DNA from 3 places in the Atlantibacter sp. MEI4A-1023 genome. Region 2 is predicted to be linked to each of the others. Evidence: predicted binding sites of a transcription regulator. Region 2 holds the regulator's gene; each other region holds the start of a gene.
The links. The regulator CRP, encoded in region 2, controls carbon source genes, mostly activating them, when cyclic AMP is high. The targets are predictions, from matches to a motif close to ATGTGANNNNNNTCACAT.
Positions count from the first base shown of each region.

Region 1: cdd (cytidine deaminase) is a predicted target of CRP. The motif match lies at 3,299-3,316, and genes of this name have one in related genera.
Region 3: azuC (stress response protein AzuC) is a predicted target of CRP. The motif match lies at 2,937-2,954, and genes of this name have one in related genera.

Region 1 covers NZ_CM149568.1:3,068,842-3,075,167, reverse strand. Annotated here, with positions in the region: gene mglC (galactose/methyl galactoside ABC transporter permease MglC) at 1-218, shown strand, start outside; gene ACVV26_RS14725 (AI-2E family transporter) at 266-1,381, opposite strand; gene sanA (outer membrane permeability protein SanA) at 1,522-2,235, opposite strand; gene cdd (cytidine deaminase) at 2,354-3,238, opposite strand; gene ACVV26_RS14710 (CidB/LrgB family autolysis modulator) at 3,370-4,065, opposite strand; gene ACVV26_RS14705 (CidA/LrgA family protein) at 4,062-4,460, opposite strand; gene dusC (tRNA dihydrouridine(16) synthase DusC) at 4,924-5,892, shown strand; gene yohP (small membrane protein YohP) at 5,889-5,972, opposite strand; gene ACVV26_RS14690 (SDR family oxidoreductase) at 6,147-6,326, shown strand, end outside.
Region 2 covers NZ_CM149568.1:387,920-394,245, forward strand. Annotated here, with positions in the region: gene argD (bifunctional acetylornithine/succinyldiaminopimelate transaminase) at 1-438, shown strand, start outside; gene ACVV26_RS01810 (YccS/YhfK family putative transporter) at 428-2,524, opposite strand; gene crp (cAMP-activated global transcriptional regulator CRP) at 2,572-3,204, opposite strand; gene ACVV26_RS01820 (OsmC family protein) at 3,508-3,912, shown strand; gene ACVV26_RS01825 (phosphoribulokinase) at 3,939-4,805, opposite strand; gene ACVV26_RS01830 (YheU family protein) at 4,915-5,133, opposite strand; gene ACVV26_RS01835 (hydrolase) at 5,130-6,146, opposite strand; gene ACVV26_RS01840 (ABC transporter ATP-binding protein) at 6,210-6,326, opposite strand, start outside.
Region 3 covers NZ_CM149568.1:2,807,484-2,813,809, forward strand. Annotated here, with positions in the region: gene ACVV26_RS13535 (FdhF/YdeP family oxidoreductase) at 1-2,044, opposite strand, end outside; gene ACVV26_RS13540 (DUF2766 family protein) at 2,284-2,532, opposite strand; gene azuC (stress response protein AzuC) at 2,766-2,849, opposite strand; gene ACVV26_RS13550 (MFS transporter) at 3,070-4,482, shown strand; gene ACVV26_RS13555 (RpiB/LacA/LacB family sugar-phosphate isomerase) at 4,517-5,155, opposite strand; gene yecR (YecR family lipoprotein) at 5,389-5,721, shown strand; gene ftnA (non-heme ferritin) at 5,959-6,326, shown strand, end outside.

The DNA.
Region 1 (6,326 bases), 2.0 Mb from region 2:
AACTGGATGCGATTGCCGCGTGCGTAGTTGGCGGCGTGTCGTTCAGCGGCGGCGTGGGTACAGTGATTGGCGTGGTAACCGGTGTGATCATCTTTACGGTTATCAACTACGGCTTGACCTATATCGGCGTAAACCCGTACTGGCAGTACATCATTAAAGGCGCAATCATCATCTTTGCGGTTGCTCTGGATTCCCTGAAATACGCCCGTAAGAAGTAATATTGACTTGTTTCGTCCAGCCCCCGATATCGGGGGCTTTTTTTGTATTAGCGCTTAGGCGGGGTGATCTCCTGCTGGGCAGGCACTTTCGATTCATCGCCATTCAGCCGCCGTTTCTCCTGGTCAGCCTGATAGAAATAGTTCCAGCAGGTGACAAACAGCGCCGCGACCATCGGGCCAATCACAAAGCCGTTGATGCCGTAAATGCTTAACCCGCCCAGGGTCGTGATCAAGATCAGCCAGTCCGGCATGCGGATGTCTTTACCCACCAGCAGCGGACGTAGAATATTGTCCGACAGGCCAACCACCACCACAAACCACAGCGTCAGTAACAAGCCTTTGATAATCAAACCCGTGGCGAATAGATATATCGCCGCCGGGATCCACACCAGCGCCGTCCCCACCGCGGGGATCAGCGACAGAAACGCCATCAGCGCGCCCCACAGCAGGCTGGCTTCAATGCCCGCAAAGTAAAAGGCAATGCCGCCTAACGCGCCCTGAACTACTGCTACCACCACGGTGCCTTTTACCGTGGCGCGCGCCACGGCGGCAAAGCGGGCGAACAGGCGGTATTTCATGTTGTTTTCCAGCGGGATCGCTTTAAACGCCAGTTCCACCAGCCGCGCGCCGTCTTTCAGGAAGAAGAACAGCAGGTACAGCATCACGCCAAATCCTACCGCCAAGCTAAAGGTGTTTTTACTGATCAGCAGAACGCTGCCAGCGGCATACTGGCTGCCTTTCATGGCAACGTCAGACAGTTTGCTGCGGATATCGGTAAGATTATCGAGCTGGTATTCCGCCAGCAGGCCGCGCGCCCAGTCAGGTAGATAGCCGAGATATTCGTAAAACAGCCTGGCGATATTGGCGTTATCGCTTTGCAGGTTCTGATAGACAGTATTAAATTCCCGTGCCAGCGACGAGGCGATAATCGCTAACGGCGTGAAAACAATTAAGCAGATCACCACCAGTGTCAGCAGCGCCGCCAGGCCATTGCGGCCCCCGGTAGCGCGGCTCAACCAAATTTTCATTTTGTAAAAAATGACGGCGAGAATAGCGGCCCAAAGTAACGAGGAGAACCAGGGGCGTAAAATACTCCAGAGTGCCAGCGTGACCAGCGCCAGTATCAGCGCGAAAAGTATTTTTGAGGTTTTTCCCATCAGCATAGTTATTCCCTTTTGACGGCGTGTGACACACGCGTTGCGCATAAGTCAGTGTAGACGCTGTATAAATGAGGACAGTTTCCGGGATAACCGGAAATGAATAATTCAGAATGGAGGAGAAGGATACGGTCAACAAAACGCTGTTATTTCGTCTTTTGCAGTTCGAGTAGCTGTTCCGCCGTCACTGCCGGGTAGCCCTGCGCATCGTCCGGCACATCGTGCAGCGCCGGGATCGGCACCAGCGGCCCTAAAAAGCGCGGTTCGCGTTTGAAAATATACAGATCGGCAAGTGCGCCAAGCCGCGCGCCAAATTCCCTGACCCGCACCGTCAGCATATCTTTCGGCGAAGGCACCGCGTAACACTGGGCCTGAATCCCCATGTGCAGAGCGATAAACAGCGCCCGCTCGCAATGGAAACGTTGGGTGATGATAATGAAGTCGTTAGTGTCGAACACTTTGCGGGTGCGAACGATGGAATCCAGGGTGCGGAACCCGGCGTAATCCAGCACGATGTCTGCCGGATCGACCCCTGCGGCGATCAGATCCTTACGCATGGTCATCGGCTCGTTGTAGCTTTGCAGCGCGTTATCGCCGCTCAGTAGCAGGTAATTCACTTTGCCACTGTTATAGGCGTTGATTGCACCCTGGATGCGGTAGCGGTAGTACTGGTTAATGACGCCGGTGCGGTAATACTTGGCGGTGCCCAGCACCACGCCCACCTGGCGGTAGGGCAGGTCCTGCAATTCGTCGTAGACGTAAGGGGAGGTTTTCCAGCTTATCCAGCGATCGAGAAGCAGCGCCGCTAACAGCAGTAAGCCGATAAACACAACCAGGCTGTACAACAGGCGCTTCAACATTCAGGTGGCTCGGAACAGGAAAATTGCCATCAAGGCTACTTTACCCGCCAGGCGAGCGCAACCGCTCACCGTGCGGGTGGATTAAAATTAAGCATTCCGCACGGTGTGGCGTTACGCGTCAGGCCAGCAGCACCCGATCGACATTGTGGCAGCCCAGACCGTTAAGAGTTGAAACCGTCGGTGCCCACTGGCTGATATTGCCATTCGGCAGTTCAGCAAGAATGGCGCGCTGGATATCCGCAAAGCCATAACCCTTGAGGATCACCAGGTTCAGCGCGGCCTGTAACGGCGGCAGGGAAGGATTGAATGCCGCGTTTTCAGCGTAGCTGCCGGTGAGGATAGTGCCGTCGCGCAATTCCATCGCCAGGCCACAGGGCGACTGGGTGTAGGGCGCGTGGCTGCGGTTGGCCGCTTTAATCGCCTGTTGGCTCAACGCATCGCCTTCTACCGCAAAGCCGTGGTCTTCCGCGTCGAAAATGGTGGTTTTGATATCCAGATCGCGCGGGCCGAAAGCGTCTGGCAGATAGTCTTTCAGCCTGGCGGCGGCGCGACCAGGTAAATGGATATGCAAATCGAGGCCGCTGTTCAGTTCATTCATAAATTGGCGGCAGTGTCCGCATGGGGTGTAGTTAACGGTAATCGCCCGCAGACCGGTTTCGCCGCTCATCCAGGCGTGAGTAATGGCGCTTTGTTCGGCGTGGATAGTCTGTTGCAGCGCGATGCCCGGGTATTCCATGTTCGCGCCAAACCATAAATTTCCGCTAACGCCGCGTGCAATAGCCCCAACGTTAAAATGGGAGATAGGGGTTTCGGCGTACGCTGCCGCGAGCGGCAGTAAAGCGAACGCCAGTTCGTCTTCGTTGAGCCCGCACTGACGTTGGATCTGCTGAGACTGTTCGGCAGTCAGCATCGCCGGAAAATGTTCGTCATCCAGCAGGGAAGCAAGCGCGGTTTGCAGAGGCTGAGAAAGCCCGGCAAAGGCAGTATGAAATCGTGAATGCATGGCAACGCCTCTTTATATCGGTTACTGGATCCGTAGTTTACGGAGCCAGAGAGGCTTGATATGTGACATATATCTCGTTATTTATGCAACGAAAATTCTTTCATACAAATTTGCGCGACATCTCGCAAATTTTACGACCAGAACGCCAGGATCACCGGGAATAAAAACGGGGCAATGAGTGAAGTGATAATCCCGCAAATCACCAGCGCCAACGAACTAAACGCGCCTTCCTGATAGTCCAGCTCCGCGCAGCGGGCGGTGCCCAGGGCGTGCGAGGCGGTGCCCATCGCCAGGCCGCGCGCCGATTTGGTGCGAATGCGCATGATATTCAGCAGGCTGTGGCCAAAGACCGCGCCCAAAATCCCGACGAAAATCACGCACACCGCGCTGATAGCTGGAATGCCACCGAGGCTGCCGCCCACCGCCATCGCAATCGGCGTGGTGACGGATTTCGGCAACACTGATGCGGCGATTTCCGGGGATGCGCCCATCAGCAGCGCCACGGAGGTGCCGGTTAACATCGCTACCATACTGCCGATAAAGCAGATGGTGATGATCGATTTCCAGCGCGCGCGGATCTGGTGAAGTTGCTCATACAGTGGAAACGCCAGCGCCACCACGGCGGGTTGCAGCAGGTCATTGAGGATTTTGCTGCCCTGGAAATAGTGATCGTAAGGCGTATGGGTGAACACCAACAGCGGGATAATTACTACCATCGATACCAGTAACGGGTTCAGCAACGGAGTTTTTAATTTTGCCGCCAGCTTACGGGCCGCGAAAAATACCACCAGGGTTAACGGCAGCGACCACCAGATATGCTCAATCATTGTTTAGGCTCCTGCTGGCCGATGACTTTGCGCTGGCCGTGCACCAGATGTGAACTCCAGCTCACCACCAGAAACACCACCAGGGTACTGATAAAGCACGACACCACCACCGGGCCGAACTGCGCTTTCAGCACATCGACATACTGCATTACGCCAATCCCCACCGGCACAAACAGCAGCGCCATATAGCGAATCAGCACGTTGCAGCCGGGTTTGACCCATTTCGACGGGAGGATCTGGAGCGACAGCAGGATAAACATAATCAGCATCCCGATAATGCTGCCGGGAATGGTGATAGGCAGCAGCGCCGCCAGGGCGATACCCGCATACAAACAGGCATAAATCAGGATAAACGCACGGACAAAGTGCCAGATTGTGGTCAGCATAGTGCTCATATCAATAACCTTGTTGGAATGCATTCATCATACAATTAAAGAAAATTGTGTGCTACAGATCACATCATGATTTTATGGCATCAAAAGTATGCCTGGCGTGCACAGTTGCAAGCCTTGTCAGGTATTAACCCCGTCATTCTTCACGTTGCAGATGCGTTGGCTTGACTCGCTCACCCCAGTCACTTACTGATGTAAGCGCCTGGGGATTCGCTGCGTCGACGCGTGACTCAGCCTTCGGCTTCGCCCCTTCGGGGCCAGCGCAAGCGCTGTTCAAAGCCCTTCAGGCTTTGTCCTGCAACTTGAATTATTTAGGGGATAAAAGAGGGAGGTGCAGGTGCAGCATTTTTATATTTTTTGCCAGCATACCCGGCGGAGCGGGCGGGCTCAATGGCATCGCGTAAAATGCATTTCCCTTCTTGTCGCCAGGCGCTACCATAGCGCCTCTTTTTTACTGAGGTCGGCTATGCGTGTATTACTGGCGCCAATGGAAGGCGTACTGGATTCCCTGGTACGTGAACTGTTAACGGACGTGAACGATTACGATCTGTGCGTCACGGAATTCCTGCGCGTGGTGGATAACCTGCTGCCAGCAAAATCCTTCTATAAACTCTGCCCGGAACTGCATCACCAGAGCCGCACCCCGTCGGGCACGTTAGTGCGCATTCAACTTTTAGGCCAGCACCCGCAGTGGCTGGCGGAAAATGCCGCCCGCGCGGTGGAGCTGGGCTCCTGGGGCGTGGACCTCAACTGCGGCTGCCCCTCAAAGCTGGTTAACGGCAGCGGCGGCGGGGCGACATTGCTCAAAGATCCCGATCTGATTTATCGCGGCGCGAAGGCGATGCGTGAAGCGGTCCCGGCAAACTTACCGGTGACGGTGAAAGTACGCCTCGGCTGGGACAGCGACGCCCGCCAGTTCGACATCGCCGATGCGGTGCAGCAGGCGGGCGCTACCGAACTGGTTGTGCATGGCCGCACCAAAGAGGATGGTTATAAAGCCGAGCGCATCAACTGGGCGGCAATTGGCGAAATTCGCCAACGCCTGTCGATTCCGGTGATCGCCAATGGCGAAATCTGGGACTGGGAGAGCGGTCAGGCGTGTTTGCAGGCCACGGGTTGTGACGCGGTTATGGTCGGGCGCGGCGCGCTGAACGTGCCGAATTTAAGCCGGGTCGTAAAATACAACGAAGCGCCGATGGCCTGGCCGGAGGTGGTTGAATTACTGCAAAAATACACTCAGCTTGAGAAGCAGGGCGACACCGGCATGTACCATGTGGCGCGCATTAAGCAGTGGCTGGGTTATTTACGAAAAGCCTATCCGCAGGCGGCTGAACTATTTACCACTATCCGTACCTTAACGGATTCGCCGTCGATTGCCGCGGCGATTGACGGGTACGCCCGGCAGGCGTACCCCGTGGATAGCATCACGATTTAGAAAATCGCCTTAAACACACCCGTAACCACCAACAGCCCAATCAAAAAGATAATCAAAACCGCCCATAGAATAATTTTCATCTCTTTCCCTCTGTTTGTTAACCAGTACATCCGTAACTGAGTATAGGAAAGATTGAGAAAGTGGCGAGGCGGTTCCCGCTTCGCCGCCGAGAAACCGGGCTTTACCCTTGCTTACGCTGCTCTCCTGTTCCTTTTCTATACTTATCCTTTCTTCGCATCCAGAGAGGACGACCCATGACCCAACGAGTTGCAATAGTGACCGCTTCCGATTCCGGCATCGGCAAGAAATGTGCGGAATTACTGGCACAGCAAGGTTTCGACATCGGTATTACCTGGCATAGCGACGACAAGGGTGCCAAAGAGACCGCCGAACAGGTGCGATCGTTTGGCCGCAACGTGGAAATGGTCCAGCTT
Region 2 (6,326 bases):
TTCCCGATCAGCGCAATGTTGACCACTCAGGATATCGCCTCGGTGTTCCATGTGGGCTCCCACGGCTCTACCTACGGCGGCAACCCGTTAGCCTGTGCGGTAGCCGGCGCGGCGTTCGATATCATCAACACCCCGGATGTACTGGCTGGCGTGAACCAAAAACGTGCCCAGTTCGTGAAGCATTTTGAGCAGATCGACGCGCAGTACGACGTGTTCAGCGACATTCGCGGCATGGGGCTACTGATTGGCGCCGAGCTTAAACCGCAGTACAAAGGCCGTGCGCGTGAGTTTTTGCACGCGGCGGCAGAAGCGGGCGTGATGGTGCTGAACGCTGGCCCGGATGTGATGCGCTTCGCGCCATCGCTGGTGGTTGATAGTGCCGATATCGATGAAGGCATGACGCGCTTCGCGCAGGCCGTTGCGAAAGTCAGTCGTTAACCGCTTTCGGATTATTTAGCCGCCGGTTTAGCCAGATCCCATGATGCGGCCGCTGACGCCATGCTACAGACGAAATGGTGTGCATGGTATCGAGGTGGCCGAGTATCCGCTGGAGATGCTGTTCCAGCACGCTTAACGGTCCCTGGGACAGGGCTTCCGGCATATCCAGGATCACCGCGTCTTTGGTTTCCCCCGGCTCGTCATATTCCAGCCGCTGCTGGCAGCGCTGGAGCGCAATTTCGCAGGACTGCAAATAGCGCTGCGCCAGGTCCGGCGTCAGCATGGTGTGTTCTCGCGCCATGGTGGTCATGGCATTAATGTGCTCGACGATAAACTGGCTGTGGGTCACCCACAGCTTCATCTCTTCCAGATAGTGGCTATTGAATCCCGGTTCCTGCATTGCCTGGTTCAGCGAGTTGTATAACGCGTTATGCGCCTGGTTGACCAGCATTCGCTGCCAGGCCAGCGGCGTCGGCTGCGGGTCGTCGCTGAGGATCAAGCGTATCGCTTTCTGGTCCGCCTCCAGCGCATCGTGGGCGTTTTTACGCAGCAGGCCGCTTTGCCACTGGGGCCACAACCACACCATGCCGCCAAAGGCGATCAGGCAGCCAATCAAGGTATCAATCAGCCTCGGCAGAATATACTGCTCCCCGCTCAGGGAGAGCAGTTGCAGGCTATACACCGCCGTGACGGTAAAGCCGATCGTCGCCCAGCCGTAATTTTTGCGGATGATGAGATAGCTCACGATGGTGATGACCAGCATCGCCAGCAGGGTGTAACCATCGGCAACGTGATAGTGCAGGGTGATCCCGGCGATGATAAGCCCGGCCATGGTGCCGCCCGCTCGGTGGAGAATGCGCACCCGCGTGGCACCATAGCCGTTCTGGGTCACGAACATCACGGTCATTAAAATCCAGTAGGGTTTCGGTAGGTGCAGGGCGCTACCCACCAGGCTGGCAATACTCAGCATCACCGCAATACGGGCGGAGCTGCGCAGGGCGGTGGACTTCAACGACAGATAGCTTTTCAATGCGCGCAGCACGGGCAGGCGGCGCTGCTTATCTTCCATCAGATCGCGCGAATACAGTGGACGCTGGGATTTCAGCACTCTGGCGATACGGCTGAAATGGTATTCGCAGAACTGTCCCACCGGGTTATCGGGGTGCTGGCGGGCAATTTTTTCCAGCGCGCCAATCTGCTTATCCATTTCAAAGCGCTTCGGATAACGGTGATACAGGATATCGTCGGCGCGTTCCCGCAGGCGGGCCGCCACCGTCTGGGCATTCCAGCGGATCACCGCCTCGGCGTGGCTTTCGCGCACCAGCTTCTGCACCTCTTCGGGCTGATGCAGGCTGACGGAAATATGCTCCTGCAAATCCAGCGCGATCTGAAAAGTGCGCAGCAGGCGTTTATAGCCGTGATGCTTACCGGTCGACAGCATGTGTAGCTGCTGATAACACTGGGTAATCAGGTCGACGGTTTTTTGCTGGCGCGCCAGCAGCGGCGGCAGCGCGCTTTGCGGATCGGTATGCTGGGTCAGCAGGCTGTATTTGGCTTCACAATATTCCGCCAACTGACGGTACAGCAGGCTCAGGGTTTCGCGCAGCGGCTGTTCGCGCCACACCCAGAACCAGAACCAGTTAAATAACCCGTACCATAGCGTGCCCAGGGCATACAGCAGCAGCGGTTCCCACATCGGCATAGAGCCCGCCAGGCTGAGTGTGAATATCGCTGCAATAAGCGACGCCGGGAGCAGGCGAGCATGAAGCGGACTGATTTCCGCCGTGACGCCCAGGATCAGTGCCAGCCCGGAGAGCGCCAACGGCAGCGGCACGGAATTAAGCAGTAATAACTGCACCGCGAGGCTGCTAAGGGCAAACAGCGACCCGCCGATAACCAGGCGTTTAAAGAAGCGCTTGTGCGGGGTGTCCAGGCCAGCGATGTTGCAGCAGGCGGGAACGAGGGAAAAAAGGAGGCCTTGTTGCAGATGGCCCAGAACCAGACCCACCGCCACAGGCAAACACAACACCAAGGTTTGACGAAGTGCGTAGTTGATTTCGGGGTGGTAGATCAGGCGTCGCCACATGGGTGAGATCGGATGAAACGGCGTGTAGCCACGCCGTTTCGCAGGGTTTAGCGGGTACCGTAAACCACAATGGTCTTACCGTGGGCGGAGATCAGGTTTTGATCTTCAAGCATTTTCAAAATGCGGCCAACGGTTTCGCGGGAGCAGCCGACGATCTGGCCGATCTCCTGACGGGTAATTTTGATCTGCATACCATCCGGGTGGGTCATGGCATCCGGCTGTTTAGCCAGATTCAGCAGCGTTTGTGCAATGCGGCCAGTCACATCAAGGAAGGCGAGGTTGCCCACTTTCTCTGACGTCACTTGCAGACGGCGCGCCATCTGCGAAGAAAGACGCATCAGGATGTCAGGGTTAACCTGAATTAGCTGACGGAATTTTTTATAAGAGATTTCTGCCACTTCACACGCCGTTTTGGCGCGAACCCAGGCACTGCGTTCCTGACCTTCTTCGAACAATCCCAGTTCGCCGATGAAATCGCCCTGATTCAGATAAGAGAGGATCATTTCCTTGCCCTCTTCATCTTTAATCAGCACTGCCACGGAGCCTTTAACGATGTAATACAACGTTTCCGCCTTTTCACCCTGGTGAATCAGCGTGCTCTTCGATGGGTACTTATGAATATGGCAATGAGACAAGAACCATTCGAGAGTCGGGTCTGTTTGCGGTTTGCCAAGCACCATGCGCGGTTATCCTCTGTTTTAAGCTGACTCCAGAGAGCAACAATAATAACCCTCTGGGTTTTTGCAATCGTCTCTTCTCCTGGCCGGAGAAGGGGCCTTTAACGTCCTGTGGCCTGTAATAGGTGTGGTCGTATGCACACATGCATTACATCAATGTATCGCTGTAGCATCCGACTGTTTTAGCATAGCTTTACGTGAGTGTCTCCTATTGTCTCGTTTCAGCTTGACCTGGCTCTCATCCGTTGCGCGTTTTGTTACAGCCGCGTAATCTGTCAGTAATTTTGAAACACTGGAGTAACCAAAATGCAGGCAAGAGTGAAGTGGGTAGAAGGGTTAACTTTTCTCGGTGAGTCCGCTTCCGGACACCAGGTTTTAATGGACGGCAACTCCGGTGACAAAGCGCCCAGCCCGATGGAAATGGTATTAATGGCGGCGGGCGGTTGCAGCGCCATTGATGTGGTGTCGATCCTTCAGAAAGGACGTCATGACATCACCGACTGCGAGGTGAAATTGACCTCCGAGCGCCGTGAAGAAGCGCCGCGCTACTTTACCCACATCAACCTGCATTTCATCGTGACCGGTAAAGCGTTAAAAGACGCGGCGGTTTCCCGTGCGGTGGATCTGTCGGCAGAGAAATATTGTTCAGTTGCCTTGATGCTGGAAAAAGCGGTGAACGTCACCCATTCCTACGAAGTGATTGAAGGATAAGTGCTTAATAAGGCGGCGTTGCCGCCTTAAATTTTTCGCCCTTCCATGATTCTTTTTACCAGCGGCAGCATGATCAGCTCCATCGCCAACCCCATTTTCCCGCCTGGCACCACTAATGTATTGATGTGGGAAATGAATGAGCCCTGCAACATGGCCAGCAGCCAGGGGAAATCTATCCCTTCCAGGTTCCTGAAGTGAATCACCACCAGGCTCTCATCCAGCGAGGGAATTGCCTTCGCGGCAAACGGGTTTGATGTGTCAACGGTGGGGACACGCTGGAAGTTAATATGGGTACGCGAGAACTGCGGCGTGATGAAGTTGATGTAGTCTTCCATCGAACGCACGACCGAATCCATCACCGCTTCCCGGGAGTGCCCGCGTTCGCCGGTGTCACGGATGAGCTTCTGGATCCATTCCAGGTTGACGATCGGCACCACGCCCACCAGCAAATCCACATGGCGCGCGACATCATGATGGGGCGTCACCACGCCGCCATGCAACCCTTCGTAAAACAGCACGTCCGTGGGTTCGGGCAACGGTTGCCAGGGGGTAAAAGTACCCGGTACCTGGTTCCAGGGTACGGCTTCGTCATAGGTATGCAGATATTTACGCGATTGCCCGGTACCGGTTTGCCCGTACTGATTAAAAGTCTGTTCCAGCAGGCCAAAGTCGTTGGCCTCCGGCCCGAAATAGCTGATGTGCCTGCCCACGTCGCGCGCTTTGCGGATCGCCATATCCATTTCAGGGCGGGTATAGCGATGAAAGCTGTCCCCTTCCACTTCGGCGGCATGCAGGTTGAGCTGGGCGAAAATCTTACGAAAAGCGAGGCTGGTGGTGGTGGTCCCGGCCCCGCTGGAGCCGGTAACGGCGATGATCGGATGTTGGGCAGACATAGCGGAACAACTCCTTAGGGTAGCGACGTGCAAATAAGACCCGTGCAAGGCGAATGAGTTCTGGCGGTCTGATCAGCCGCCAGTGGTTTTTATTGTTCAGCGAGCGGTCTTACCCCCGAAACTGATCGCGCGGCATGATGTTGACCGTTTCATGCAGTTCCGACCACACCAGAACCGCGTCGCCGCGTTCCAGCTGGTGCTTTACCTGAGAGACTTTATCGCTGAGCGAGCGTTCATGTTCACCATAATCGGTGCCTTCCCGCAAGACAAAAGCTTCAATGAGGTTTTCAAGCGTTTCCGGGTCGAGGGATTGCCAGGGAATAATCATGGTTTATCCAGATAAAGTGTGAGCCAGTCGGGAATGCGCGCTTCAAGCCACATTTTCGGACGCAGGGCGGTACCGCCTACGAATCCCACGTGCCCGCCATATTCGGTCAACTGGTATTCGATATTGGCCGGTAGCTGGGCGATATCCGGGATAACGTGGCTATCCATAAACGGGTCGTCCTGCGCATGAATGATAAGTGTAGGCTGGGTAATTGACGCCAGTAGCGGCATTGCGCTACAGCGCCGGTAATAATCGATGGCGTCGTCAAAACCGTGGGCTTTTGAGGTGATCAAATCGTCGAATTCGCGCAGGCGGCGGATCCCTTTCAGCTGGGCCATATCCACCGGCAGCGTACCGGGATAAGCCAGCAGCTTGCGCGAGGCATTGGCCTTAAGCAAATTCAACAGGTAGTGCTGATAAACCCGGGAGAAGCCTTGTTCCATATGGTAGCAGCAGTGTTCCAGCACAAACGGCGCGGAGACAATCACCGCCGCGTTGACCGGCAGTTGCGGATACTTCGCCAACATGCAGCCCAGCATATTGCCGCCGAGAGAAAAACCTACCGCCGCGGTGGGCTGCTCGCCAAACTGTTGCGCGACCCACTCCAGAAACCAGCGGCCGTCTTCGGTTTCGCCGGAATGGTAAATGCGGTGCATGCGATTCGGTTCACCGCTGCATCCCCGAAAATGCATTACCACCCCCAGCCAGCCGCGGGCTTTCGCCGCCTGGATCAGACCGTGGGCGTAAGGGCTGTTCAGGCTGCCTTCCAGACCGTGGAAAATCACCAGCCGGGGCTTATGGCGCGCCTGTTCTGGATCTTCGCTCCAGGCCAGATCGACAAAATCGCCATCGGGCGTATTCAGCCGCTGCCATACCGGGGTGAACTGGAGCCGCCGCCGCAGGATGCGCGGCAGCATGGTTTGCAGATGGGGATTGCGCGCGCCCGGCATAGGCCGAAAATGGCGCGACGTCTCTTCGTTCTCGGTTAAATCCGCAGGAGTAATTTCAGCCATAGCACAGGTTCATCGTGAGTATTCGCCCTTCCCGTGATGCTGGCCGAAGAAGGGCATCGGTGATTATGGCTCCTGAAGCAGTTGCTCCAACTGCTCCTGAGCGTCCAGCCATTCCATTTCGCAGTTTTCCAGGTCGCCTTTGGTTTTGGCCTGGCGTTGCAGGCAGTCCGTTAAGTCGGC
Region 3 (6,326 bases), 2.3 Mb from region 2:
TGATGAACAGCACGTCGCGGCGCCCCGTCACGCCGCGATAGCGATCGTTCAATCCATACAACGTGGTGTTGTACTGATCATGACTGCGCAGCGTGGTAAGCACCAGATCGTGACATTTCAGCGAACGCGGATCCTCGTTAATTCCCTGCATCACCTTGAACTGTGCTTTACCGGATGGCGTGTTCCAGACGCGCTCAGAAGCGGCGTTATAAAGCCGAAAACCGCCCGGCTTTTTCACCCGCTCGTTATAATCGGCAAACGCCGGGAATACCGCCTCGATCTTCTCGCGGATAAAACTGTAATCCCCCACCAGCCGGTCCCAGTTGACCACGCTGTCAGGAAGCGTCGCTTTGGCAATGCCCGCTACCATCGCTGGCTCTGACAACAGATGCGGCGAAGCGGGTTTCAGGGAGCCGCGTGAGGCGTGCACCATCGACATCGAATCCTCTACCGTAATGCTTTGCGCGCCAGAAGCCTGCTCGTCAATCTCTGTGCGGCCCAGCACCGGCAGCAGATAGTTATGCTTGCCCAGCAGCAGATGAGAACGGTTGAGTTTGGTAGCCATATGCACCACCAGATCGAGATTGCGCATTGCCGGGAATGTCACCTGCGGGTCGGATATCGCTTCCGCCAGGTTACCGCCCAGGCAGAGCAGCGCCTTAGCCTTACCGTCGCGCATCGCCTGAATAGCCGCAACCGCGCCGTGACCGTGTTTCTGCGGCGGCTTAAAGCCAAACACGCGTTCGATGCTGTCGAGCAATTCCTGAGACGGGATTTCCGTGATCCCCACGGTGCGGTCGCCCTGGACATTGGAGTGCCCGCGCAGCGGACAGATGCCCGCGCCTTTTTTGCCGATATTGCCGCGCAGCAGCAGCAGATTGGCGATTTGCTGGACGTTCTGGGTGCCGTACTGATGCTGGGTGATCCCCATGCCGTAGCAGACAATGGTGCGTTGAGCGCTGGCGTAGAGGCGAGCCACGTGTTGAATCTCCTTACGCTCCATGCCGGAAACCTTAAGAATATGATCCCATTCGGTGGCATCGAGGTCAGCTTTTAGTGCCTCAAAACCCTCGGTGTGCTCGCGGATGAAGGCTTCATCCAGCACGCCCGGCTGGCCGTTATTCAGACGCTCTTCATGCATCGACAGCAATATCTTCATCACGCCTTTCAGCATCGCCGCGTCGCCGCCTACGCGCACTTTATAATAGGTCGAAGCCAGCTCGGTAGAGCTTAATGAAAGCATCTCAATGGGGCTTTGCGGTGACGTGAAGCGCTCGAGGCCACGCTCGCGCAGCGGGTTGATGGCGACAATCGTCGCACCGCGTTTTGAGACTTCACGCAGCGTGCCGAGCATACGCGGATGGTTAGTACCCGGGTTGTGGCCGATGCAAAGTACTAAATCGCAGTGGTTAAAATCTTCCAGCTCAACGGTGCCTTTGCCGACGCCAATAGATTCCGGCAGGCCGACGCTGGTCGGTTCGTGACACATGTTCGAGCAGTCCGGGAAGTTGTTGGTGCCGTATTCGCGGGCGAACAGTTGCCACAGGAAAGCCGCTTCATTGGAAGCGCGCCCGGAAGTATAAAACTCCACGCTGTCGGGGTCTTCGTAGCTGCGTAAATGCTCGCCGATTTCGCGAAAAGCGGTTTGCCACTCGATAGGCTGATAAGTATCGGTTGCCGGATCGTATTTCATCGGGTGCGTCAGCCGCCCTTCCCCTTCCAGCTCAAACGCGTTACGTTCCCACAGCTCACTCACGGTATGTGCGGCAAAAAATTCCGGCGTAGTACGTTTACTGGTCGCCTCCCAGGAAACGGCTTTGGCACCGTTTTCACAAAACTCAAACGAGGAGGCATGTTGCGGATCGGGCCAGGCGCAACCCGGGCAGTCAAACCCCTGCGGCTGGTTAACTTTGAACAGGGCAATCACGTCCTGCTTCATCGACATTTGGCCGCGTATGGCGTCAGCAACCGCCTTTAACGCGCCCCACCCGCCTGCGGACCCTCCATAAGGCGCGATGCCGATAGTACGATTTTGCTCTTTCATAGTGCTCCACATTCTCTGGCAGATAATTTGGTTTATAAGCCTGGTACAAAAAAACGGGATAAGCGAAGCAACAAATGGCTTTGCAGGGCTGCCAGAACGATAAAACGCCGGTGCCGCAGCGTGGCTACCACGTACGCTGAAAAGTATGTTGTAACTAATTAACGCCCGGTGTCCTGTTTTCTGCGCAAATAAAAAAAGCCCGCAACTGGACTGCGAGCTTTTTGTTATTTCATCAAGGATCAGTGTGTTTCATTCTGCGGCGTAAATTTCAGCTCAATCAGTGCGATGGCCTTTTGCACCGCGCGCACCGTCACAGGGTCAGCAGCGGCACTCGCCCCCACATTGATCGATTTCAGTTGGCTGGCCATTTTTTCACGCACTTCGACCGGCGCGATAACGTCAATCACGTCGAGGATCTGTTTGATGACCAACTGGCAGGCGACAATATCAGAGACCAGTTCGTCTTCCGGGGTTAATGATTGCGACATGTTCTTCTCCTTAGTTAAGCAGCGCAGCGTAACGGCAAACGCATCAAAACGCGAGCCTGCGCATGCTACGGGATTGATATGAAAGGACGCTGAGAGGATAGCGAAGAAAGATCGGGGGATAAACAAAGAAAGTGAAAAGACGTTTCACTACGGGTATGGTTAATCAATCACTCGCGTGAATACCCGAAGCAGGGCGAAAAAAAAACCTGCCGAAGCAGGTTTTGATGCAGAACTTAGAACATTGCGCCCGGCGGGACGTCTTTGAAAGTGCTGCAGTAGTTTTTGAACATGCTTTTCAGGATAGCGCGCAGTTTCATGGTGTGCTCCATTGTTATTCGTTTGTTATGTGCAGGTGATCTCGTAATGGCTCAATCATATGACCACGGTCACAAAAATCAACTATTTTGTGATTAACATCACATAAAAAACCGATCGCCGAAACACGTTTTTTGCATTTAGCCTTTTAAAAATCATTACATTACGATAACAAAATAAACAGTAAATTTTATAGAATTTTTTTAATCAGGTAAGGAAATAATGGCTCAAGTCTCCTCGTCGCAACGCGGCCTTTCTCCCACGGCGCTGCTGGTTGCAGGCGCTTTTTTTATGGAGTTTCTCGACGGTACGGTGATTGCGACCGCCTTGCCGGAAATGGCACGCACCTTTGGCGTTGAGGCGGTGGATCTCAATATCGGTATCAGCGCCTATTTATTGACGCTCGCGGTGTTTATCCCTGCCAGCGGTTGGATTGCTGACCGGTTCGGGGCGCGTTCGGTCTTCACTCTGGCGCTGGCGATATTTACCTTATCATCTGTCCTCTGCGGGATGGTGCAAAGCCTGGAAGCCTTCGTGGCGATGCGGGTGATTCAGGGGATAGGCGGCGCGCTAATGGTGCCAGTGGGCAGACTGGCGGTGTTGCGTACCACGCCCAAAAATCAGTTAATCAAAGCGATTGCCACCCTGACGTGGCCCGCGCTAGTTGCGCCAATTATTGGGCCGCCGCTTGGCGGATTTATTACCAGCTATGCCGACTGGCGCTGGATTTTCTATATCAATCTTCCGCTGGGGTTGGTGGCCATGGCACTGGCGTGGCGGCTAATTCCAGCGCTTACGGATAGTGAACGGCGGCCATTTGACGGTGTGGGTTTTATCAGCACCGGCGTGGCGATGATAAGCCTGGTGTATGGGATGGAAATGCTCGGCGCGCAGCAGCCGGACGTGGGGTTAGCTCTTGTGTTAATGGCGATCGGCATCGCGGCGCTGGGCTATTCCCTGCATCATTTTCGCCGTAGCGCGTGGCCGATGATCTGCTTGGATTCGCTTAAGATAAAGACCTTCGCCGTCACGATGTATGGCGGCTCGCTGTTTCGCGCCTCAATCAGCGCGGTGCCGTTTATGCTGCCGCTGATGTTCCAGGTCGGGTTTGGAATGGACGCGTTTCATTCCGGGCTGCTGGTCCTGGCAGTTTTTGTCGGGAATCTCACCATCAAACCCGCCACCACGCCGCTGATACGCTGGCTGGGGTTTAAGAAGCTGCTGCTGATTAACGGCCTGCTGAATGTGCTCTCTTTACTGGCCTGCGCGCTCCTCACGCCGCATACCCCGGTTTGGCTGATCCTGCTGATTTTGTATCTCGGCGGTGTGTTCCGTTCGATTCAGTTCACCGGCGTCAGTACCCTCGCCTTCGCGGATGTCCCGCCCAAAGAGATGAGCTATGCCAATACGTTGTTCAGTACCGCATCGCAGCTGGCGGTGGGATTAGGGATCACCCTCGGGGCAATCAGCATTCGGCTGGGAGATAAACTGGCGCAATGGCTGGATATGACAGCAACGGCGGGGATCGGCTTTCGGCTGGCGTTTGTGTTTATCGCCCTGATCTGCCTGGCAGGCATGGCGGATACGCTGCGGTTATCGGCGAAGGCCGGTAGCCAGGTCTCATCGAAGACGTAAATAAACGGCGTCGCAGGACGACGCCGTATGGCGATTAGCCCAGGATCTCGCGCACGAAAGCAACGATTTCTTCATCCTGGCCATTTTCGAACAGGCACTGCTGGAAGCGCTCGCCGGAAACGGCGGTTTTCACCAGTTCCGGGTCAATCGCGCGCAGCGTATCGAGGTAATTCTCTTTTACGACCGCCGCTTTCACCTGGTTCAGAATGCCGGCGTTGCGAACCTGCGGCTCTTTACGCTCCGGCGGATACCCTTCACCTTTGCGGCCGGTAAAGGCTTTTTCGAAAATGAAGCGCACGTTCAGTTCTGCGCCCCAGCCGAAACCTTTCGCGAACGGCAGCGCCAGCGCGTTACCGTTATTGATCTGGGAGAACAGGAATGCGTCCGCCGGATCGATGCAGTAGCCGCATACCACGCCCGGATGAATGTTCAACGACATCAGCGCGCCCTGGCCAGTGCCGCAACCGGTCACCACGAAATCCACCGCTTTGGCGTTCAGCAGGATGCTGGCCATAATGCCCAGGTGGATATACGTCAGATGGTGATCGTTTTCGCCGTTCATCCCTACGTTATAGACCGAATACCCTTTCTCATCGGCCACCGCGTTCAGTTCATTGAGAATGATGGGGTTCTTCGCCGCCTGGCTGTTTTCCATCATCAGTGCAATTTTCATCGGTTTTCTCCAGCTCATGTCTTAAGTTGCTTATGATAGCGGCACATAAGCATCTGGCAAACACACTTTCAGAATAAATGAAAAAATGTTTTATAAATTTATACTGCGTTCACATTTTCATCTGCTCAGGCTATGCCATAAGCACAGATACGCACGGCAACGGGCGCTATTTAACCCATTGAATGATGACCACTGTGCGATGATGGCGGTATGTCACTCTGATGGGAATCGCCATGTTTCGACCGCTAGCGGCACTACTTTTTGTGAGCCTCGCAGGCTGCACTATCACCAAAAATCCTGAGGTAACCGGCGGCAATCAAATGATGGGGCTGGTGCAACTGGGTTTTGACGTCCCTGCGCTGCAACGGGCTAAAGTCGATGATTATCTGGCGCTGTCTACCGCCACCAAACAGTGCCAGAACTGGGGCTACGATCGCGCGGTACGCTATGGCGAGCCCATTTACACCTGTAGCGTAATCAGCGGCACTCAGTGTTTGAACGAAAGCGTTACGCTGAATTATCAGTGCCAGGGCGTGGCGTTGCCTGCCTCACAGCCGATTTATTAATATTTAAAAAACAGTCGCTATCGCGGCTGTTTTTTCATTTGCTTACGGGTTTATTATTTCCTGACAATTTGACTTAGTGTTCGGATTTTATTTATTGGCATGGCCATTTCGCTTAATGATTTTAATTACCATTTGCATTTTTACTTATTAATTTCTTTTGCGTTACTTTTTGCAAATGAATTAATAACAAATTATAGTAGCCACAAATGACGCCCTGCCCTTTGATTCGGAGCAAGTATGCTTAAACCTGAAATGTTTGAAAAATTAAATGAGCAAATGAATCTGGAATTATTTTCATCCCTGCTCTATCAACAAATGAGCGCCTGGTGCAGCTACCACAGCTTTGAAGGCGCAGCGGCATTTTTACGTCGTCACGCCCAGGAAGAGATGGGCCATATGCAGCGCCTGTTCGATTACCTGACCGATACCGGCAGCCTGCCGCAAATCAAGCCGATCGCCAGCCCGTTCGCAGAATATGCCTCTCTCGACGAGTTATTTAACGCCACTTATGAACATGAGCAGTTAATTACCCGTCAGATTAATGAACTGGCGCACACCGCCATGACAAGCCAGGATTATCCGACCTTTAATTTCCTGCAATGGTA